Regions from separate parts of the Methylovorus glucosotrophus genome, predicted to be linked through region 3. Evidence: riboswitches for the same ligand, from Rfam matches in the RefSeq annotation. Region 3 holds a riboswitch; each other region holds the start of a gene.
What was found. Region 3 has a riboswitch for cobalamin ahead of FNL37_RS04520 (TonB-dependent receptor). Riboswitches for the same ligand answer to the same signal wherever they lie in the genome.
Positions count from the first base shown of each region.

Region 1 (5,399 bases), on a different contig from region 3:
CGATGATGATGACGAGCCAGCCCGCATCGCCATTGTGGATCTGAAAAAAGGCAAGAAAATCCGTGAGATTGTCGGCGGCCCGGAAACCGAAGGCATTGAATTCTCCAAGGATGGCAAAAAGCTGATTATCACCAATGAGGCTGACAACACCATCACCGTCCACAACATTGCCACAGGCAAGTTGCTGAAAACCGTCAAGACCAAGGAATACGGCGAACGCCCACGCGGCATCAAGGTTTCCCCTGATGGCAAAACCTATGTCGCCACCCTGGAGTTCGGCAACAAGTTTGTCGTGCTGGATGACAAGTTCAAGGTATTAAAGACTGTAGATACCGGCAAGGGTCCTTACGGCATCGCCTATGACCGCGATGGCAAGCACATCTATGTCGCCACCTCCAAGGAAAAAGCCCTGGAAGTCTACGATGCCAAGACCTACAGCAAGGTGAAGTCTGTTACCACCGGTGATCGTTGCTGGCACTTCAGCTTCACCCCAGATGACAAGCAGATTCTGCTGGCATGCGGCAAATCCAACGAAGTGGTGGTATTTGATGCGACGACGCTGGATGTCGTAAAACGCGTGACCGACAAGGATATGCCTTGGGGCCTGGTCACTTACCCTAAATCCATGGGTAGCCTGGATCAGCCTTAAATCACTGACTGGCAGTTTCGATCAGTACAAAAAAGCCCGCAATTGCGGGCTTTTTTCTTTTTCACGCTTGCACGCGAGGTGTGAAAAAGCGGTTAAATGGGATCAAACAGATCCGGGCCAAAAATCCCGGTTGGTTTGCCATCCAGACTGCGCTGGTTTTTGTCCTGCCAGTAACGTCGCATGCCTGCTTCGCCCTGTTTTTCTGCCCATTGCGTCAACTGGGTGCGCTGGCCCTGGTAACTGAACAAGGGCACGGCCATGCCGCACGAAGTCTGCACCAGATCAACTTTCAATATAAAAATCTGGCGTGTTCCCGGCAGCTGCTCAAAGCGGGCGGCCCAGTCATTCCAGGCACGGTCATGCGGATGCACCACTTGCGCTTGCCCATACAGACGCAAAATCAGCGGCTTGCCTTCAAACGCACAAAACATCAGTGTCATGCGCGGGTTTTCGAGCAGATGCGCAGCCGTTTCATTGCCGCTGCCCGTCACATTCAGCCAGGCCACGGTGTTGGCATCCAGCACGCGCAATGAATCCAAACCTTTGGGCGAGAGATTGACCCGGCCTTCCGGCGCGGCAGTAGCCACAAAGAACATGGGTTGCTGCCAGATGAACTCCATGTGCTCCTGGCCAAGCGCATCAAACTGCTTGCTCATGCTAGGCTTCCAGCAGCTTCATGATGAAATTCCATTCGCGCGGATCTACCGGGGTGATGGAAAGACGATTACCACGCTGCAGAATGCGCAGACTTTCCAGCTCCGGTGTTTCGCGCATTTCCTTCAAGCTCAAGAGACGGGTTTTACGCACCAGCTTGACGTCCACATTGAACCAGCGGGGATTTTCTGGCGTTGCCTTGGGGTCATAATATTTATGCCCCTCAACAAACTGCAACCGGTCAGGATAGGCAAGCCGGCTCACTTCGGCGATACCGACAATGCCTGGCTCGGCACAGTTGGAATGGTAAAACAGCACGCCATCGCCGACCTTCATCTGGTCACGCATGAAATTGCGTGCCTGATAATTACGGACGCCATACCAGTCCACCGTTTGATTGGGAAAACCGGCAAGATCATCAATCGACACATCGCCGGGCTCAGACTTCATTAACCAATATCGCATTTTTCTTCTCTATGACGTTCAGTTTTACGTATGATAATCCAACTCAATGGCGTAACGTCAAAGCCCAACCAGCTTCTCGGTTCTGCATTTCAAGATCGAGGAGTATACCCACACCAAGCACTGATACAGGAACTGCACCATGGCAAAAAACGTGTTAGGTACCCCGCTGCAATCCTGCAGCACTCAACCATTGACCGGCTTCACCCGTAACGGCTGCTGCGAAACCGGCCCCGAAGACACAGGCAGTCACACTGTCTGCGCGCAAGTCACTGAAGAGTTTCTGGCATTTTCCCAATCCCGGGGAAATGACCTTAGCACGCCACGACCTGAATATGGATTTGAAGGCTTGAAACCTGGTGATCGCTGGTGTTTGTGCGCCGCCCGCTGGCATGAAGCTGCAGAGGCAGGGTTTGCGCCGCCGGTGATCCTGGAAGCCACGCACGAGCGTGCGCTGGAGATTGTGAGTCTGGGGGATTTGAAATACCACGAACTGCGATAACCCAAACCAGCAGGATATCGCCATAAAAAAAGCACGGGGTTCCATTGGAATCACGTGCTTTTTGCAATGTGGGAGTTCCCCGCAAGCATCACCCAGGCCAGCATCCTGAACCAAAAGGTTCAAGTGGTAACAGCGTGGAACACATCAGGTACACCCACATTAGGAGCGCGCTCAACAGTGAATCAACACACCGAAACCGATGCCAAAGACTAGTTCAAGGAATTTATGACCTAAACAATACCGCAGGGAACAAACTGGCGCCATGACAGACATGGCAAAAGAAAATTTTTGATCAGAACAACTTGTTTTGCTCGGCAATCGCCTCGTCAATCTGTTCCTGCATGGACATCATTCTACGCTTCAAATCCCCGATGTCAAAGCCGCCGCTACGGGTAGTTAAAAGCTCATGCGCCATGTTGAGGGCGGCCATCACCGCAATACGCTCAATGCCAATCACCTTGCCGGTATCGCGAATTTCACGCATCTTGCGATCAAGATACGTGACGGCTGAAATCAATCCTTCACGCTCATCATCCGTACAGGAAACCTTGAACTCCCGCCCCATGATGTTGACATCAACTGCACGCACTTCGCTCATAGGCTACCTTCTGGCAATTGGCTTAACAGAGCCTCGATCCGGCTACCAGCCTTGGACATTTGCTCTTTCAAAAGGCGCGATTCATCACGGCTTTGGGCAAGCTCCTGACGCAATTGCAGATTCTCCGAACGCACGGCATGGTAAAGCTGCACCAGCTCACCTACCTTGTCTTCGAGGGCTTTCAGATCGGATTCCATATCGGCACTATAATTGTAAAAAGCTTGCATGGTCAACTGCTAACGAGCATTTTTGAAAGTATTACAACACGTTAAGTTTTAATCTCGCTTTGGTGAAATTTTTTGCATCCCGTATAATCCTATGCACGTTATCTGGTGCCCGATTTGCTGCTCTGCAAACCGGGTGAAACTGGGAAACAGGTGCGTTGACGATTAATCGAGCAACTATTCCTGTGCTGCCCCCGCAACGGTAATTACGTGCGGTTCATTCAACAAGCCACTGTGCACATGCATGGGAAGGCGAATGAACAAAACGTATAAGCCCGGAGACCGGCCCGATAGCTCACAAGCAGGCAATACCGCGGGGTGACGGTTTTCGCAGCGAATCGCAGATAACTTAATTTCATATTGCGCCTTCGTTCCGGATAGATTCAACAGCTTCCCTCACGGTATTCCCTTTTTATTTCTCGCATGCGGGGTCGCATGCACACAAAGGGGTATTCATGAACAAAACCATACTGGCAAGTACGATAGGCTTGCTGTTTACGACGGGCGCATACGCGGAGGCCACCTCCATTTACACCGATGAAGTCGTGGTCACTGCTAGTCGCATCGCAGAATCCCGCGAGAATGTATTGGCAGACGTCAGCGTCATTACCCGCGAAGAAATTGAGCGCGCCGGTCAATCCACTTTGGCAGAACTGCTAAGCACCCAACCCGGGATTCAAATAGAATCCAATGGCGGCCTGGGCGCCACCACCAATATCCACCTGCGCGGCACAGGTTCACAAGCGGTAGTCGTAATGATTGATGGCATGCGAGTCAGCTCAGCGACAACAGGAACCACCACGCTGAGCCAAATTCTGCCTGAGCAAATTGAACGCATTGAAATCCTGCGTGGCCCGGCATCAAGCCTGTATGGAGCAGATGCCATCGGCGGTGTAATACAGATTTTTACCCGACAGGGCAAAGGCGAACCCCGTCTGTCAGCATCTGCAGGTTATGGCAGCAACAACACACAACAGGCATCTGCGGCCTTGAGTGGCTCCGTGGGCGATACTCGCTATGCTGCGAGCGTCGCGTCGCTCACCACAGATGGTATTTCGTCATTCAGGACCCAATCCGGACGAGATCAAGATCACGATGGTTTTCGCAATCTGAGCTTTAATGGCAACATCAGCCACACTCTGGCAGAAGGTCATGAAATTGGTGCTCAGGTATACACATCAAATGGTCACTATGACTTTGACGGTAATGACTTTCCTGCCAATCAGGATTTGCGTCAACAAAGCTTTGCCCTTACCAGCAAAAACAAAATCACCGAATACTGGCAGAGCCAGTTCCGCATAGGCGAAAGCCAGGACGATCTTTACAGCGTCGGCAGTTTCGGCGTCAGCTCGTTGCGCACCAAGCAGCGCCAACACTATTGGCAGAATGACTTGCGCTTGCCATTGGGCACATTAACTCTTGCCTATGACAGACTAGAAGACAAGGTCGATGGGAATGGCAGCTACACCGTCGACAAACGGTTTAATAATGGCTACCTTGCAAGCTATCTGCTTGAGAAAAATGCCCATGCATTCAAGTTTGGCTTACGCCGAGACAATAACTCCCAATTTGGGGAACATACCACCGGGAACATAGGATATGGGTATCGCCTTAATGATTACTGGCGCGTGAATGGAAGCTTTGGTACAGCCTTCCGGGCACCGACCTTTAATGATTTATATCTTCCATTTCAGGATTATGGATTTGGCTATACCTATCAAGGCAACCCCAACCTTAAACCTGAAACATCACGCAATACCGAAGCGGCCGTTGTCTACGATCAAGGACATCACCGTATCAGCTTGACGGCCTACCATAACGAAATTGACAACCTGCTGGTGGGTACAAATGGCACCCTGACAGATTTTCCCAGCAATGTAGGCTCCGCCAAAATTAAAGGCGCCACATTAAGCTATGAGGGCTGGATAGAAAATTATCACCTGCGAGCAAGCGCAGATGTACAAGATCCACGGAATGAAGATACCGGAAAAGTGATTGCCCGTCGGGCACGTCAATATGGCTCTCTCTGGCTGGGGCAGGTATGGGGAAAGTTTGAGATCGGGACAGAAGTAATCGCCAGTGGCAAGCGCTTCAATGATCCTGAGAACCAAATCGTTATGGCTGGTTACACCCTGGTTAATCTCACTGGAAAATACAAAATCAATGAAGACTGGTCATTGAATGCAAGACTGAATAATTTGCTGGATAAAGACTACACCTTGGTAACAACCGCTACGACCTTCACCCCTACTGCACCACCGTACGGTACCCCTGGGACCAATCTCTTCATCAGTGTACGTTACTCGCCTT
Region 1 is NZ_VMSE01000002.1:99,608-105,006, reverse strand. It holds gene FNL37_RS11455 (cytochrome D1 domain-containing protein) at 1-649, shown strand, start outside; gene FNL37_RS11450 (pyridoxamine 5'-phosphate oxidase family protein) at 742-1,305, opposite strand; gene FNL37_RS11445 (EVE domain-containing protein) at 1,307-1,768, opposite strand; gene FNL37_RS11440 (DUF2237 family protein) at 1,908-2,267, shown strand; gene FNL37_RS11435 (cell division protein ZapA) at 2,560-2,865, opposite strand; gene FNL37_RS11430 (hypothetical protein) at 2,862-3,092, opposite strand; cobalamin riboswitch at 3,179-3,394, shown strand; gene FNL37_RS11425 (TonB-dependent receptor domain-containing protein) at 3,677-5,399, shown strand, end outside.
Region 1: another riboswitch for cobalamin. It lies ahead of FNL37_RS11425 (TonB-dependent receptor domain-containing protein); the one in region 3 lies ahead of FNL37_RS04520 (TonB-dependent receptor).

Region 2 (5,399 bases), 850 kb from region 3:
TGGGCGCAATATCTGGCATGGGCGGTGCGGGCATTCAAGCTATCGGCCAGCGTGGCGGAAGACGGCACGCAGATACACACCCACATGTGCTATTCGGAGTTCAACGACATTCTGCCGTCGATTGCCGCGATGGATGCCGACGTGATTACCATTGAGACGTCGCGCTCGGCGATGGAACTGCTGGATGGCTTTGGCGAGTTTGATTACCCCAACGACATCGGCCCCGGCGTGTATGACATTCACTCGCCGCGGGTGCCGAGTGTGGAAGCCATGACCACCTTGCTGAAGCGAGCGATTGAGGTGATCCCGGTAGAGCGTCTGTGGGTGAATCCGGATTGCGGCCTCAAAACCCGCGGCTGGCCGGAAACAATCGCCGCCCTGCAACACATGGTCGCCGCAGCGCGTCAGCTCCGCCACGAGAAGCTCAATCACAAGGCGGCGTGATCTCGGGATTATCGCTCGTGTAAACCTTGCCAGCGGCCCACGTATCAATGCATGCGTTGGCCGCTGGCATTTTTAATGCCCGGCTTGGTCAGGCGCTAATCACCAGCAGGCTGCCCAGCATCATGACGATAGCAGCGATCAGCTTGCGCAGAATGTCTTTTTCCTTGAACACCTGATAGCCCACCAGCACCTGCAACACCATGCTCATCTGAAACAGCGCCAGCGTGTACGCCACCAGCATGTGCGACAGCAGCACCAGCGTGCAGTACTGCATGATGAAAATCATGACGCCTATGCTGGCAATCGTGGGCAAATGCGACAGCGAGGTTTTGGTGCTTTCTTTAACACTGGCGGGTATGAACAGCAGATTCGCCAGCATCACCAGCGGCAAGCCCAGCAGCGACCAGAACACCAGCGTGGCCAGCGGCCCGCCATCCGTCACCGCGTTTTTCAGGAACAGCGTGCCGATGGAAAACAGCAGGATGGACAGAAAACGCGCCTGCACGCCGCGCTCCTTCAGCAACAGCAGCATGCGGTTGGCCTCGCGCTGACCGTTGGCAGGCATCAGAAAGAAACTGCCCACCACAATAATCGCCACGCCTGCAAAGCCCTGCAGGGTAGGCACCTCGCCCAGAAACACAATGGCGAGCAGCATGGAAATCACCACCTTGTAAGCATTCAGCGGCCCAAACACCGACAGATCGGTTTTGGCGAGCGACATCACCATGAACATCCAGCCGCCGACATCGAGCACGGCCGCCAGCAAGACATTCATCCAGAACGCCTGCGGCAGGCTGGCAGCATGCACCACAGGCACAAACGGCAGCGCCAGCACGCTCAACACCACATAGCTGGTCGCCACCATGAAGAAGGGGTGCAGCGGATGCTGCGACAGTTTTTTCTGATAGACATTGGCGAGTATGGAAAACACCAGCCTGCCAAACACGAACGCGATTTCCACGAACAACAACTTTCTTTTATGGGGGATGAAATGCCGGGGGGAGGGCAACAACCGACATTATGCGGTCGTATGTCATGCGATTGAAATATTTGTCGCCCGGGCCTGCGCCATCAGGCGTTTTGGCTTGCGGCGATAGCTTGATTCCGCCCAGAGTACATAGGGCGTTATTCCCATATTTTGTATTTCCCTGTTGACGATACCACTCCCTATTGTGTTACATTGCCAGCACTACGGTCCTCAAGGTTTGATTCAAACCGCGAGTTAAAAGGGAATCCGGTGCGTGTGTCTGCAGAATATTTCTCGCCGATATGCAACGCCGGGGCTGCCCCCGCAACTGTAACCAGCCATCGGGCTGACGTCATGTCAGTCTGGTAGCGCAAGGCATCTGAAGCCACTGAACCTGCCGGGGTTCGGGAAGGCGCCAAGCGTAAGGCCGGGAGCCAGGAGACCTGCCGTGGATTTTTTCAACGCGTTTGAGGCGGGGTGTCCTCGGCAGATGGAAGGTTTGCGCCTTCTCCCTTGCTGGTCCTGGTGGTGGATGTACAGCGGCAATGCAATGTCATTGCGCCTGCGTACGTCGGTTGCCGACTCCCGCTCCTGATAGGAGCCAAGTAGATGGATGATATCAATACCGCGCAGCCGGTTTTAAATGCTGCACTCCCCAGTTTGCAAGTCATACGCCGTGATGGCGCCGCCGTGCCGTTTGCCGCCGACAAGATTTCGATTGCGCTGACCAAGGCGTTTTTGGCGGTGGCGGGCGAGCACTCGACTATTTCCAGCCATATGCGCACCGAGGTGCAGGCGCTGACCGATACCGTGGTGGCCGCCCTGGTGCGCCGCAAGCCAGCCGGTGGCTCCATCCACATTGAAGATATTCAGGATCAGGTAGAGCTGGCGCTGATGCGCTCCGGCGAGCATGACGTGGCGCGTGCCTATGTGCTGTACCGCGAAAAGCGTGCGGCCGAGCGCGCCGCCCAGCAAGCGCCTGCGCCCACCCTGCATGTGCTGCAGGATGGCAAGCGCGTGCCGCTGGACCAGCAGTTGCTGCTGAGCATGGTGACCGAGGCCTGCGTGAATCTGGGCGATGCGGTGCAACCCGCCGTGATTGTGGAGCAAGCCATGCGCGACCTGTACGACGGCATGCCGTTTGATGAAGTGCGCCGCGCGCTGATTCTCTCCGCCCGCAGCCTGATTGAGCGCGAGCCTGCTTACAACTACGTTACCGCCCGTTTGCAGCTGGACCTGGTGCGTGCCGAGGTGCTGGGCGAAGCCGTGAGCCACACCGCCATGGCGCAGCGCTATGCCGAATATTTTCCGCAATACATCAAGACCGGCATTGCCGCCGAATTGCTGGATGAGCGCCTGGCGCAGTTTGATCTCAGCCGCCTTGCCAGCGTACTGGTGGCCGACCGCGATCTGCAGTTCGGCTACCTGGGTTTGCAGACGCTGTATGACCGCTACTTTTTGCATATTGAAGAGCGCCGCATTGAACTGCCGCAGGTGTTTTTCATGCGCGTGGCCATGGGCCTGGCGATCAACGAGATTGACCGCGAAAGCCGCGCCATCGAGTTTTACCATGTGCTGTCGAGCTTTGATTTCATGAGCTCCACGCCAACCTTGTTTAACAGCGGCACGCGCCATTCGCAGCTGTCGTCGTGCTACCTCACCACCGTGAGCGATGATCTGGATGGCATTTACCAGGCGATCAAGGAAAACGCGCTGCTGCAAAAATTTGCCGGTGGCCTGGGCAACGACTGGACGCCAGTGCGGGCGCTGGGCTCGCGCATCAAGGGCACCAATGGCAAAAGCCAGGGCGTGATTCCTTTCCTGAAAGTGGTCAACGATACCGCCGTGGCGGTGAATCAGGGCGGCAAGCGCAAGGGCGCGGTGTGTGGCTATCTGGAAAGCTGGCATCTGGACCTGGAAGAGTTTCTGGACCTGCGCAAGAACACTGGCGACGACCGCCGCCGCACGCACGACATGAACACCGCCAACTGGATTCCTGACCTCTTTATGCAGCGCGTGCAGGCCAATGCGGATTGGACGCTGTTTTCGCCGTCTGACGTGCCGGATCTGCATGATCTGTATGGCAAGGCTTTCGAGACGGCCTATACCAACTACGAGCGCCGCGCCGACCATGGCGAAATCAAGCTGTTCAAGCGCGTGCCCGCGGTGCAGCTGTGGCGCAAGATGCTCTCCATGCTGTTTGAAACCGGACACCCATGGATCACCTTCAAAGACCCGTGCAATATCCGTTCGCCGCAGCAGCATGTGGGCGTGGTGCACAGCTCCAACCTCTGCACCGAGATCACGCTGAATACCTCCGAAACGGAAATCGCCGTGTGCAACCTGGGCTCGGTGAACCTGATGGCGCACCTGAAGCCCGAAGGCGACAGCTACGTGCTGGACCAGACCAAGCTGGCCGCCACCATCCGCGTGGCGATGCGCATGCTGGATAACGTGGTTGACATTAACTTCTACGCCGTGGGCAAGGCGCGCAATTCCAATTACCGTCACCGCCCGGTGGGCCTCGGCATCATGGGTTTTCAGGATGCCTTGCACGCCATGCGCGTGCCGTATGCCTCATCCGCCGCAGTGGAATTCGCCGATCACGCCATGGAAGCCGTGTGCTACAACGCCTACCTCGCCTCCAGCTATCTGGCGGAAGAGCGGGGCGCGTATTCCTCCTTCCGTGGCAGCCTGTGGGATCAAGGCATATTGCCGCTGGATACGCTCAGTCTGCTATCCGAAGCACGTGGCGGTCAGGTGGAAGTCGACCGCTCAAGCACGCTGGATTGGGATAGCCTGCGCCAGCGCATACAGCGCGTGGGCATGCGCAACTCCAACTGCGTGGCGATTGCACCCACAGCGACGATCTCCAATATCGTCGGTGTCTCCGCCAGCATCGAGCCGGAATACCAGAACCTGTATGTGAAATCCAATCTCTCCGGTGAATTCACCGTGGTGAACGAGCAACTGGTGCAAGACCTGAAAGCGCGTGGCCTGTGGGATGAAGTGATGATTGCCGACATCAAGTATTACGACGGCTCGCTGGCCGCCATCGAGCGCGTGCCGGCGGACCTCAAGCAGCTGTACGCCACGGCGTTTGAGGTAGACCCGGTGTGGCTGGTAGAAGCCGCTGCCCGCCGCCAGAAATGGATAGACCAGGCGCAATCGCTCAACCTCTACTTCGCCGCGCCATCCGGCAAAAAGCTTAATGACGTCTATCTGCTGGCCTGGCTGCGTGGCCTTAAAACCACGTATTACCTGCGCTCGCTGGGCGCCACCTCGGCCGAGAAATCGACCGGGCAGGGCGGGGAGCTCAATGCGGTGTCGTCCGGCTTGCCCGTAGCGGCGGCAAGCCCCAGCGCCGAGCCTGAGCCCAAGCAATGCCTGATCGACGACCCGGACTGCGAAGCCTGCCAATAACCCTCTGATGGTCTGCGATCCACCCTTGGGGCTGCACTTTGCCTGCCCCAAGGTGGGTCGCACCTTCACCGCCGAATTTTAAGGAAACACCATGCTGAATTTTGAAGAAGATATCCTGATTGCCCCTGCTGCCGCGCCAGCCGCTACCCCAAGCGCAGCATCCGCCATGCCATCTGCCGCCGCCATCGCTAATGCCCACAGCGCCGCCAACCAGCCCAGCGCGACGGGCCGCGTGCAAGCGGTAGACAAGCGCGTGATCAACGGCCAAACCGACGTTAACCAGCTCGTGCCATTCAAATACCACTGGGCGTGGGACAAATACCTGGCAGGCTGCGCCAACCACTGGATGCCGCAAGAAATCTCCATGAGCCGCGACATTGCCCAGTGGAAAGACAGCAGCGCGCTCACCGAAGACGAACGCCTGATCGTGAAGCGCAACCTCGGCTTTTTCACCACCGCCGATTCGCTCGCCGCCAACAACATCGTGCTCGGCACCTATCGCCACATCACCGCGCCCGAGTGCCGCCAATACCTGCTGCGCCAGGCCTTTGAAGAAGCCATCCAC
Region 2 is NZ_VMSE01000001.1:1,807,479-1,812,877, reverse strand. It holds gene metE (5-methyltetrahydropteroyltriglutamate--homocysteine S-methyltransferase) at 1-444, shown strand, start outside; gene FNL37_RS08460 (EamA family transporter) at 533-1,405, opposite strand; cobalamin riboswitch at 1,620-1,876, shown strand; gene FNL37_RS08455 (ribonucleoside-diphosphate reductase subunit alpha) at 2,021-4,834, shown strand; gene FNL37_RS08450 (ribonucleotide-diphosphate reductase subunit beta) at 4,926-5,399, shown strand, end outside.
Region 2: another riboswitch for cobalamin. It lies ahead of FNL37_RS08455 (ribonucleoside-diphosphate reductase subunit alpha); the one in region 3 lies ahead of FNL37_RS04520 (TonB-dependent receptor).

Region 3 (5,399 bases):
CCACCACCAGCGGATTGCCGATGTAGGCATCTACCTTGCCGGTTTCCAGCGCCACAAACGCCTCTTCGGCGATATCCACCTTGAATAACTCGATACCCTGCTGATCCTTGGTCAACAAGCCAGCCAGGGGACCATTCTTGAATACCGCGACGCGCTTGTGCTGGAGGTCGGCAAAGGTGCGGATGGTGTCGTTTTTCTTGTGGATATAGATGGTGTAAGGCACCGAAATCACAGGCTCAGGCAGCGCCACAAAGCGGCTGCCATTAAGCGATTTGACGCTGGCGATACCGGATAGCATGTCGGCGGTTTCGGTCGCCGGATTTTCAGAGTATTCGCTGCGTTGAAAACGCACGCCCAGAAGCCGCTCGAAGCGCTTGAGGTAATCCACGGTGATTCCGCGAAACTCGTTGCCCTCCGACAGGAACTCGATCGGCATCCAGCCGTGATGCACACCTACAGTAATGACCGGATGGGCCTTCAGCCAGGCAAATTCCTGCGTCGTCAGTTCCAGTGTATCTGAGGCCAAAGGCTTGCTGGCAAAGGGCAAGCCACCACTTTCCAGCTGCTCTGCACTGACCGCATAGACTGCGGCCGAAATGCATACCAGTGCCAGCAGGCTTTGCATCAGCATGCGCAGTGCAGAGCCTGCCGTGATGGCATGTCCTGAATATTTGAATTTAGCTAGTCGCATCCCGCACTCAATAGTTCTTGTTTTGCCGTTAAGACCGCGAGTCAACTTTGGCTACATAACACGCTGGCGTGTGATGAATTTACGGTCCGCAGGATTAAATCTTGACCCTGAATAATTGTGTCTTGAATCACATTTGAAGGATGGGAGGATTGTATTGCCGATTCAAATAATAGCAATGACTTATCGCATATGGGGTGACCAGACTTGCAGCCTGAGGGCCGCATATCGAAGACTCTGGATGATTTGATTCCCTTTAGCGCCCAAACAGGCTTAATATGCATCTGGCACCCAGCAGTAAGCAACTGAATAATATAAAATAAACCGGGTGCGCGCATGCACTGCATTTCTCATTTCAGCACACGCACAGAAGTTGCACCGCACCGGGGCAAAACGATACGCAAGACTTGAAGCTGCTTTACAGATCAACACTTTCAGGAGGATTGAGATGAAAACAATTTTAAGCATTGATGGGGGTGGTATCCGCGGCTTGATCCCGGCACTGATACTGACCGATATCGAGGCCCATCTGGGCAAGCCGGTCTGGCAATTGTTTGACCTGATTGCGGGCACGTCGACCGGCGGCATTCTGGCGATAGGCTGCGCCAGGAAAGATGCCTCGGGCAAGGCAAGATATGCGGCGAAAGATCTGGTGAATATCTATGAAACCCGTGGCAAGGAGATCTTCTCGCGCTCGCTGTGGAAGGGCGTGTCCTCCATAGGCGGGATTGCCGATGAGCTTTACTCCGCCGATGGCATTGAGCAGGTGCTGCAGGAGTATTTTGAAGACGACGCGCTGCAGGACTGCCTGACCAACACCCTGATCACCAGCTATGACCTGCAAAACCGCGAGCCTATTTTTTTCAAGAGCTGGAAAGATGAACACAAACCGCTGCTGCTCAAACACGTGGCGCGTGCCACATCGGCCGCGCCTACCTATTTTGAACCCACCCAGATCGAAGTAGCAGGCTCGCTGAAAACCCTGGTGGATGGTGGCGTATTTATCAATTCGCCCTCGGTATCGGCTTATGCCGAAGCCAAACGCATTTTCCCGGATGAAACCGAGTTTCTGCTGGTTTCGCTAGGCACCGGCGAGCTGATCAGGCCGATTACCTTTGATGAGGCGAAAGACTGGGGCAAGGCTGGCTGGGTGCTACCGCTGTTGAGCTGCATGTTTGATGGCGTGGCCGATGCCGCCAATTACCAGATGCAGATGATACTGGGCGACCATTACTACCGGCTGCAAACGGAATTGAGCATCGCCTCGGATGACATGGATAACGCCACCAAGGGCAATATTGAAAACCTGAAAGCGGAAGCCAAAAAACTGATCAAAGCCAACAAGGCCACGCTGGAGACGATCTATCAGGCGCTGGCGCGCTAAGCGCTGCCAGCATCACCATGCAATGCCCCGGCTAACTGCACAAACGTGACAGGGAATCAAAATCAAACGCCTGTCCGCTGATGCTCTTCTGAAACACATCCTGCTGCTGAATCCGCTGCGGGGTGTTGAAAGTCGCGCTATTCAGCTTGTCGATAAACCCATCGTCCACCAGCATGGCACAAGCCAGGCTGCGGGAGTATTCCGACTTCAACACGGACAGCATCTGGGCATGCTCAAAATCAAACTCCACGATCTTTTGCAGCGATTTCGCATAGGTCGTTCTGACCGAAATCACCTCAGGCAAGCTGGAGGATTGCGCAATCAGCGGCTCAATATCATCGCGTATGCCATCCCGGTTTTTGTCTGGCCCCGAGAGTGGGCTGGTCTTGACCTCAGTATGCAGCAAGGCAGCCGCCCAGCCGGGCAGTTTGTCGCAGGCAGATAGCGTCAACAGCAGTCCGGCAGCGCCAAATAGCGGCACCAGCCGGGCAAGCTTCGCGGATATAAACAGAAGGTTCATGCGCACAATAATTAAGAGAGTTTCACGAGCTGAAAGGCCTCATGTAGCCAGATCAAGACTTATGCAGAAAGTATACAGCCCATGCAAAATCCGTCGATCCAGGGGTGACAGAATTGTCACCTTCTCCTGCCAAAGGCCCACTGCGCGTGCCTCTTAACATTTCTTAATACTTATTCAAGCTTCCCCTTTATAATCTATGCACACTGCCAGGTGCCTGCCCTCTCGCTCGAGGGGAAAGGTGAAACGGGAAACAGGTGAAATGCCTGTGCTGCCCCCGCAACGGTAAGCGAGTATGGATGTGCCATCGACGCCACTGGGCCTTGTGCCTGGGAAGGCGGTGCATCAAGCCTCGCGAGCCCGGAGACCGGCCTGCCAGTCACGAAGGAACTACCGCGGGGCGCGGTGTTTGGGCAAGGCTGATCAGCCATCTCATACTCAGGCTCTGTGGTTTTTCCATGATGAATCGGCATGCGGGGTCGCATGCGAACATTTAGGAAACGCCCATGAAACGCACTGCCATGGCGAGCCTGACCGGCTTGCTTTTTTCCGTGTCCGCTTACGCTGAAGATATTCAGCCGCTGGAAGAAGTCGAAGTATCCGCACAAAGCCTCAAACCCGAATCCCGCCTCAAACAGCCACTTTCCACCGGCAGCCGCCTCGGCCTGACGCCATTTGAAACGCCCGCCAGCATTGAGGCTGTGGATGCCGACACCATACGCCGCCGCGGCGATATCAGTATCCGCGAAGCCATATCACGCAGCACCGGTATCAGCGACATCAGCAATCTCGGCGTGGGCAATGCCTTTTCAGCGCGCGGCTTTAGCGGCAATGATTCCATCGGTCAGGCAGAAGATGGCGTACGGCTCTTGACCGCCGCCAGCACGATCACGTTTCCCTCCGACACCTGGGGCTATGAACGCATCGAGGTGTTGCGCGGGCCAGCTTCGGTGTTGTTTGGCACCGGCACCGTGGGTGGCATCATCAACAGCATACGCAAGGCGCCGAGCCGTGAAGCTTCATTTGAAGCACTGACCGGCTGGGGCACCCGCGGCGAATACCGCGCTGGCGTGGGAGGCACCGGGGCCGTGGGCGAGATAGGCGCATTCCGCATTGATGCCTCCGCCACCGGCGGCAATGGCTATGTGGACCGTGGCGAGCATCAGAGCCGCAAGCTCATGAGCGGCCTGCAACTGGTCCCCAGCGATCGTCTGCGCGTCGATTTCACCTTTGATCATAGCAAAGACTCCCCGACCACCTACACCGGCATCCCTTTGCGCGATGGCCGCATCGACAGCAGCCTGCGCAAGCAGAATTACAACGTGCAAGACAGTGCCATGGATTTTGCCGATGACCGCCTGCGCGCCAAGGTGGAATGGGATATTTCAGATAGCCTGAAACTCACCAACATCAGCTACTGGTTTAACAGCCGCCGCCACTGGCGCAACCTGGAATACTATGCTCTCGATAGTGCCAGCAATACCGTAACGCGATCGGGCTATACCGAGATCAAACACCAGCTGAAACAGCTGGGCAACCGCTTGGAACTGGCCAGCATAGCCGATGCCTTCGGCCACAAGAACCGCTGGGCCATGGGCTGGGAAACCACGCGCGTGGATCTGCGTTATATCGACAACTTTTATGATGGCACGGATGGAAGTAACACCGTGCCGGCCAAGGGTTTTGCGCCGGGTTACTACTCCGATGCCGCGCTGGACCCGACCATCCCCGAATTCAAGGCACGCACCTTGCAAAACGCCCTGTTTGTGGAAGATGCGCTGGACCTGACCGAGCGACTGAAACTCACCGCAGGCTTGCGCCAGGACTGGATCAATGTCGATCATCAGAACTTCATCAAGGGCACTTCCTTCGACAAGGATTACTCGCCCTTTTCCTATCGCCTGGGCACGGTGTTCACCGCTACTCCTGGCCTGGCCGTGTATGGGCAATACAGCCAGGGCTCGGACCCGGTATCGTCCATCGTCTCCTTGCGTCCCGGCAGCAAAGCCTACAAGCTGACCACCGCCAAACAGGCCGAAGTCGGCATCAAGCACATGCTGGATCACGGCAAAGGCGAAGTGACGCTGGCGCTGTACCACATCGCCAAGGACGACATCCTGACACGCGACCCTGCCGATCAGCGGCTGACAGTGCAAGGCGGCAAGCAGTCTTCACGCGGTGTGGAGCTTTCCACCCTGCTGCTGCCAAGCGCACATTGGCGTGTAGACGCCAATGTGGCACTGCTGAAGGCGCGCTATGACGAATTGCTGGAAAGCGGTGCCTCACGCGCAGGCAATACGCCGACCAATGTACCGGAGAAAGTCGCCAACGCCTGGGTTTACTACCAGCTGGGTGACTGGTCCATGGGTGCGGGGGCCCGACTGGTAGGGCAACGCTACGCCGACACGGCCAACACCTCGGTCATGCCGGGCTATACCGTGTATGACGCCAACATTGCCTGGCGTGCCAACCGCCACACCACCCTGCGCCTCAACGCCCGCAATCTGGGTGACAAGCTCTACGCCAGCACCTATTACGACACCAGCCAGTTTATCCTCGGCCCCTCACGTAGTCTGGAACTAACGGCCGAAGTCAGCTACTGATTACTGCCGGAGAAACGCGACACTGACGCCCTGCCCTGCCGCCAAGCACCCCTTGCCGCAGCGCGGGGCGTTTTCTTTAGTGGGCGGCAGGCTTGAGCCAGCAGGCCATGCCTATCATTAACCCGGCAATGCCAATCAGCATATAGAGCGAACTGGCATAGCTGCCTGTTACATCGCGCAGATAGCCGAATGCCAGCGGACCAGTCG
Region 3 is NZ_VMSE01000001.1:959,515-964,913, reverse strand. It holds gene FNL37_RS04535 (EAL domain-containing protein) at 1-691, opposite strand, end outside; gene FNL37_RS04530 (patatin-like phospholipase family protein) at 1,137-2,072, shown strand; gene FNL37_RS04525 (hypothetical protein) at 2,104-2,592, opposite strand; cobalamin riboswitch at 2,784-2,979, shown strand; gene FNL37_RS04520 (TonB-dependent receptor) at 3,096-5,192, shown strand; gene FNL37_RS04515 (MFS transporter) at 5,269-5,399, opposite strand, start outside.